One region of the Ensifer sp. 22521 genome, then DNA from elsewhere that is predicted to be linked to it. Evidence: riboswitches for the same ligand, from Rfam matches in the RefSeq annotation. Region 1 holds a riboswitch; each other region holds the start of a gene.

Region 1 (2,257 bases):
AGTAGCCCTCGGTCACCAGATAATCGAGCTTCTCCCTGAGGTTATGGAAGAAGACGGTGTTCTGGTTGACGTGCTGGAGGAAATACTGCTTCGCCGCCAGCCGGTCCTTGTCGAGCTGGATGCGCCCCTCTTCATCATAGAGGTTCAGCATCGCGTTCAGCGCATGATAGTCCAGCGCCGCTTCCGTCGCCTTCAGGGGGCGTTCGAGTGTTGAGACGTCCAAAATCGTTCCATCCCGTTTCTGACATTGGCGACGTCTTCCTCGGTTCCGAGAAGCTCGAACCGGTAAAGGTAGGGCACCTGGCATTTGGCCGCGATGACGTCGCCGGCGATCCCATAGGTCGCGCCGAAATTGCTGTTGCCCGCGGCAATGACGCCGCGGATGTGAGAGCGGTTGCCCGCATCGTTGAGGAAGCGGATCACCTGTTTCGGCACCGCACCCCGGCCGTCGTCGCCGCAATAGGTGGGCACGACCAGCACGAAGGGCTCGGAAACCGTAAGCGAAGCCTTACTTTCCTTGAGCGGTATGCGCGCTGCGCGAAGGCCGAGCTTTTCGACGAAGCGATGGGTGTTTTCCGAGCGGCTGGAAAAATAGACGATCAGGCCCACCGCCTGTCTCCTCTAGGAAAGCGCGCTGATCTTGTCGGGGCGAAAACCCGCCCAGTGTTCGGGTCCGGCGACGACGACGGGAAGCTGCATGTAACCGAGGCCCTTGACCGTTTCGAGCGCGTCCTGGTCGATGGAGATATCAATGACCTCGTAGTTGACACCCTGGCGATCGAGCGCCCGGTAGGTCGCGGTGCATTGGACGCAGGCGGGCTTGCTATAGACGGTAACGTTCATTTCTTCCTCGTTTGGTCGGCTGGATGAGAGCATGAGAAGGTGCACGGACACGCAGCCGCGATCCGGCGAAATGCAGGGCTGTCATGGCTGTGGCTCGCTCGGATCTGGACGCCCGGGCATGCCTCTTCGTCAGCTGCGCGGGAAACCGCGCCTCTTGATTGGCGAGCGATAGAATTTCAATGACGCGGGCATGACTTCACCCCGAAGCTTTCGACAGGCTGCCGGGGAGACGTCGAGACGATCAGGCAGGCTCATCCTGCCGCACTACAGCGCCGTGCGTCCTATCAGACGCGCAAAGGTCGCTGTAGCACTTCGATTTGCTGCATGTTTTTATCCTTAAATCGGCGACGATTTAAGGAAACATGCAGTGGACTCAACCCCTCCGGACACCCCGCCCGTGGACGTTTATTGCTCGAGGCAGGTCTCCTGGCTCACGGGTCTCAGCTTCCATCCCGACCTTCCCGAGGCCTCATGCCTCAGTGGTCCAATTCCGGACAGTCGCTCGCCGTCTACAGTTGCGGGGGCAGCTACGGCATAGCCTGGCGAAAACTCGCCGACGCACCGTATTCCCGTCTTAGCTCTCAATCCCTGCGAATCGAGAGAACCTCGAACACTAGATATAGTAGTTCATCGCAAATCTGCGTCAATAGGTTCGAGGTGCCTGAAGCCGGGGAGAGAAGGTGATTTCTTTCGCCGTGTGGATAACAAGGAGTAAACGACGGGATGCGGCGAAACCTGTGGGTGGAGAGCTTCTCGGCTTCGAGCCCGGCGCTCGCTCCGTTGCCGATCACTTGCGAAGAGGCTCCGGCACGTCGCTTTTAGAAACGCCACGCCGGATCTCTCCCGAATTCGGTCCACGTGCTGGCAGGTGGCAGATCACGACAACTGCGCTGTCTCTTGCCTCTGCGCTCCGTCAATCGCAGAGCGACATGCTTACGTCTTTGTTTTCTCCGGGCTGGGCTCGAGGCGAAGCCCTTGCCATTTGCGGCGCGTCGCCGCAATCCCGCTCCGACGAGGGCGGTGACTTGCGCGGATTGCCGTCCGTCGGCCAATGCCACGGATCGGCAATATCGCCGATGTGCGCCCGGACGGTCTCGTGATCCCGCGTCAATCCGATATCCTTCAGCTGGAATTCGCTGAACGTATCGATGTCGATGGTCGGGTTGAGCGCGTTCCCGGCCCAGTTCAGGGCATGAAGGATCGTTGATCGCACTGCGCTAAGCATTGCTATCCTCTTTGTTTTTGCTGTTGTGTTCGCGAAAAAAGTGAGGATTTTTGCTGCTTCGCGCAAAGCGATTTCTCGCATGCTGGCATAAAGAATGCTTATGTCAGGGCCATGAGCAAGATTCCTCCCATGAGTGCCGTGCGCGCCTTCGAAGCGGCCGCCAGACATCTGAGCTTCACCCGCGCCGCC
Region 2 (2,257 bases), on a different contig from region 1:
CGATGAAGGCGGCCGGATCGGCGATGGCGCCGAGCTCGACGACAAAGCTGTCGAACTCGTCATGGTCGTGCTCCTCGCCCGCCTCATGCTCCATCTCGTGATGCGACTTGCGGTTGGCGATATCGCTTTCGGTGCCGACGCCGAGGCCGAGCAGGATGGCGGCGGCCACCTCGCCGTTCTTCGCCTCGATCATGGTCGGCTTGCGGCTGGTGCGCGAGGAAACCTCGTCGCGTACCGCCTTGAGGCCGGACGCGTCGATCAGATCGGTCTTGTTGAGCACTATGAGGTCGGCAGCGGTCAGCTGATCCTCGAACAGTTCCTCGATCGGGCTTTCATGGTCGAGATTGTCGTCCTCGACGCGCAGCGCATCGACCTTGTCATGGTCGTCGGCAAAGCGGCCGGCGGCAACGGCAGCGCTGTCGACCACGGTGACGACGCCATCGACGGTGACTTCACTGCGGATATCCGGCCAGTTGAAGGCGGCGATCAGCGGCTGCGGCAAAGCCAGGCCCGAGGTCTCGATGATGATATGGTCCGGGCGGTTTTCGCGCTCGAGCAGCTTGGTCATGGTCGGGATGAAATCATCGGCCACGGTGCAGCAGATGCAGCCATTGGTAAGTTCGATGATGTCGTCCTCGGTGCAGGCCTCCGCACCGCAGCCCTTCAAGACGTCGCCGTCGACGCCGAGATCGCCGAACTCGTTGATGATCAGCGCGATGCGCTTGCCGTCGGCGTTCTGCAACAGATTGCGGATCATCGTCGTCTTGCCGGCGCCGAGGAAGCCGGTGATGACAGTCGCCGGGATCTTGCCGTGGCTGGTTCTCGCAGTGGTCATTATTCAACCCTTCATTTTCAGCGGCAAACCGGCCGCGACAAAGTAAACTTCAGCGGATTTCTCCGCAACGATCTGGTGAAGCCGGCCGGCATGGTCGCGAAACTCGCGCGCCATGCGGTTCTCGGGCACAATGCCGAGGCCGACCTCGTTGGAAACGAAAACGAGGCGCGCCTGCGCCTGCGGCAGGTAGGCGGCGAGCGCTGCGAACTCCGCCTCGATGTCGCGCTCCTCGAGCATGAGATTGGTGACCCACAGCGTCAGGCAGTCGATCAGCACGACGTGATCGGGATTATCGATGCGACTGAGGATGCCGACGAGATCGACCGGCTCCTCATGCGTCGTCCAGCCTTCGCCGCGGCGCATCTTGTGATGGTCGATGCGCGCGCGCATTTCGTCGTCCCAGGCGCGGCCGGTGGCGACATAATGTTTGGCGAGACCGGACGCTTCGACGAGCTTCTCGGAAAAGCTGGACTTGCCGGAACGGGCGCCGCCGAGGACCAGAACGGGTCCGGCGCTGGGATTGCTCATCGCGACCGCGCCAAGGTCAGCGGCAGATGGCAACAGCCGTTCGACGCGCCGGCGGCGCGTTCGGGAAAGTATCTGAGAGCCAAAACAACCTCCGTGATGGCGTTGGAGACGACACGTCTCCTCGGGCGGAATGCCCATGTCGGGTGGCAGGTCTCCTGGCTCACGGCGTCACGAGGCCCCACATCGCCTCGCTCAGAATGGACGAGGTTCCGATGTCAGGACCCGAGCGGCCCGCCTCACCTTCCCGGCGCTTTCCGGTGCCACAGCGAACCTTTGCGCGTCGTCTCCGACGCGCGGCGCTGTGGGCGGCTTCGTGAAAGGCGGACGATTCGTAGAAGAAGAGGCGTCCAACCCGGCTGATCACGATGCCACGCCAGTGGCTTTTCCGGCTCGATTCCGCACTGCCTCGATTGCCCCATGCAACCGGCTGGCAGCTCTGAATTTGAGCCCGATGGCGAACCCTGACCGTTCTACAGTCGCGGGGTCGGCTGCGATAAGGATGCCCGATTTGGGTCCATCCGTCACATTCCCAATTATTCCCCCCGATCGCCACGACAAGGGGGAACCATCCAACATCCGATGATTAGGAAGCGGGCGCCGCAAAGTCAATCGACGCTTGCGACACCTCCCCGGCCGACTTGCGTCGCGCGACGATTTGTCGAGCGCGAAGCCGCACCGGACATGAGGCGAATGGCAGATCGCGAACGAACATATTTTAGCAATGACGGATGTTGCGTTAAACTGCAGCGCCGCGCGTCCTATGGACGTGCAAAGGTCGCTGAACCATCCCGCAACCGACCCGAGGGGCTTCGTTTATCCGGTAGGCACATGGAACGCAGGCTCGCCGCCGTGATGATTGCCGACGTTTGCGGCTATGGGCTGCTTACCCAGGCC
Region 3 (2,257 bases), on a different contig from region 1:
CGCTTCGGCTGCTGATTTTCTCAACGGCCTTGGGGTTACGTGAGCGTAACGTACGTTAAATTTCCGGCTTTTGCGCGCAGTGGGGGCTGATGAGCGCTGCGCGGCACCGGTCCGAAAGCGTCGGGCCGGGCGGTCGTGCGAAGGCAAGTTCGAGAGGGTGGCGGCGCGCCGGTCCCGATGAAGGTACACGGTCCCACCACGGCGGATTTCGCCGGCTATTCAACTCTGGCGTTGTATTTTTATGTTATCGCATAACGGATGGACATGACGAAACGCCGCATGTCGATGGACCCGGAGCACATGCCCCGCAGTTGCTTCATCCGCGCGCCGCGAAGCTTGAAGTGACGGGGGCGCTCATCCGTTCGTTTCACGAGCAAGGCCGGCAATTGCGGCCAGTCTTGCGCTCCGCTTCAGATGGCGACGCCTTCGAGTGCTATGATCCGTGTCCTGGCACAGCGCTCACGGATCGTCTTCAGGCGCTGATACTCCGGCGATTGGTACCAGGAGAGCAAGGCTTGCATGTCCGGGAACTCGAGGATGACGAGCCGGTGCGGTTCCCAGTCGCCTTCAAGCACCCGGGTTGCGCCACCGCGGCCGAGATAGCGCCCGCCATAGCGGGCCTCCGTCGCCGGCACCTCTCTTTTGTATTCCTCGAAGGTCGCTGCATCGGTGATATCGACATCGGCGATCAAATAGGCAGCCATGGCAGAGCTCCTTTCCCGACAAGCCAAGGAGCAAGGATACGCCGGTCGTCGCCGTCAGGCGAGACTCTCGCCCGCGGCGGCCGGCAGGGTGACTTAGGATCATTACCTTGTTGATTGTTGTTATGTTATTTTATAACAGTCAGTATATGACGAAACGCCGCATGTTGATAGATCCCGGCCGCCCGACCCCATCGGTTGTATCCGCTGCCGATTCATGCGAGGAAGAGCGCGATGGTGCTGCGTCCGCGACAATGCGGAGGCGGCTGAAAAGGGAACACGGAACGGACGACCCTGACGGGACCGAAACCGTGGCTGCCCCCGCAACTGTGAGCGGACAGCGCATTCACACCATGTCACTGGCCAATGGCCGGGAAGACGTGGATGCGCCGCGACCCGCGAGCCAGGAGACCTGCCATCGAACCGATCAACCACAACGGACGGGGTGTTCCGATGGAAAAGAACTGGCTTTCGCGCGACGGTCATCCGTCATCCTACCGCTTCGCCATCTCTTGCCGTCAGTCCGGCGGAGAGAGAAAATGGCTGAGCCGACTTCCCGACAGCATAAGATAACGGTCTGCACCGATTGCCGTTTTACCGGCGGCCCCTGCATGCCGGGCGCCGAGCTGATAAAGCGTCTTAACCGCAGCATTGCCGCGCTCGGCGAGCCGCTCGATCGTGATTTCTCGATTGCCGGCACGGTCTGCATGGCGGCATGTACGCGCCCCTGCACCATCGCCTTCCAGGCGACGGGCAAGGCGACCTATCTCTTTGGCGACATTTCGCCGGAAGAGGACATCGACGATCTCGTCCGCTTTGCCGCCACCTATGTGGAGCGCGGCGACGGCATGACGCGGGCTGCCGAACGGCCGCGCGGGCTGAAGGGCAAGACGCTCGCCCGCATCCCGGCGGCCATGCTCGTCTCCGAAGACGTTGCGGGCCATTTCCAATGAGCGCGACACGCATGCGCTCAAGCGCGTTTGGTGCGTCGGGGATGGACGCGTGGCGCTGCCGGGGTGGGATCAGACCATGACCTGCACCGCAACAGGAGCCGCCCTTCGCGTTAAGGGGCTTTGCTGGGGGCCGCGCCCGGGGCTGACCCTGGTCGACGACATGGACTTCGCGATCGAGGCGGGCAGCCGGCTTGCGATCCTCGGGCCGAACGGGGCCGGCAAGACCTCGCTCTTACGCTGCCTTTACCGGGCGGTGCAGCCGAATGCGGGCCGCATCGAGGTCGACGGCGTCGACCTGTGGTCGATTTCGGCGCGCGAAGCGGCGAAAACGATCGCCGTCGTGCTTCAGGAAATGCCCGGCGATTTTCCCTTCAGCGTGCGCGACGTGGTGATGATGGGCCGCATCCCGCGGCGGGAGGGGCTCAACGGCTGGACGGACACCGACCGCGAGCGGGTGCAGCATGCACTCTCCCATCTCGATCTCGCCCATCTGGCCGGCCGCCAGTTCTCGACGCTCTCGGGCGGCGAGAAACAGCGGGTGCTGATTGCCCGGGCGCTTGCCCAGGAGCCGCGCATCATCATCCTCGATGAGCCGACCAACCA

The links. Region 1 has a riboswitch for cobalamin ahead of nrdH (glutaredoxin-like protein NrdH). Riboswitches for the same ligand answer to the same signal wherever they lie in the genome.
Region 2: it holds a riboswitch for cobalamin, as region 1 does, so the genes downstream of both, cobU (bifunctional adenosylcobinamide kinase/adenosylcobinamide-phosphate guanylyltransferase) here and nrdH (glutaredoxin-like protein NrdH) in region 1, are expected to answer to the same signal.
Region 3: it holds a riboswitch for cobalamin, as region 1 does, so the genes downstream of both, ACTJKE_RS25615 (DUF1636 family protein) here and nrdH (glutaredoxin-like protein NrdH) in region 1, are expected to answer to the same signal.

The regions. Positions count from the first base shown of each region.
Region 1 covers NZ_JBQENM010000003.1:112,271-114,527, reverse strand. The annotation lists gene nrdE (class 1b ribonucleoside-diphosphate reductase subunit alpha) at 1-223, opposite strand, end outside; gene nrdI (class Ib ribonucleoside-diphosphate reductase assembly flavoprotein NrdI) at 193-609, opposite strand; gene nrdH (glutaredoxin-like protein NrdH) at 622-843, opposite strand; cobalamin riboswitch at 1,243-1,467, opposite strand; gene ACTJKE_RS04625 (hypothetical protein) at 1,757-2,236, opposite strand; gene ACTJKE_RS04620 (LysR substrate-binding domain-containing protein) at 2,198-2,257, shown strand, end outside.
Region 2 covers NZ_JBQENM010000019.1:37,159-39,415, forward strand. The annotation lists gene cobW (cobalamin biosynthesis protein CobW) at 1-835, opposite strand, end outside; gene cobU (bifunctional adenosylcobinamide kinase/adenosylcobinamide-phosphate guanylyltransferase) at 839-1,363, opposite strand; cobalamin riboswitch at 1,800-1,948, opposite strand; gene ACTJKE_RS25170 (adenylate/guanylate cyclase domain-containing protein) at 2,192-2,257, shown strand, end outside.
Region 3 covers NZ_JBQENM010000019.1:118,441-120,697, reverse strand. The annotation lists gene ACTJKE_RS25620 (DUF1330 domain-containing protein) at 411-704, opposite strand; cobalamin riboswitch at 920-1,135, shown strand; gene ACTJKE_RS25615 (DUF1636 family protein) at 1,241-1,654, shown strand; gene ACTJKE_RS25610 (ABC transporter ATP-binding protein) at 1,731-2,257, shown strand, end outside.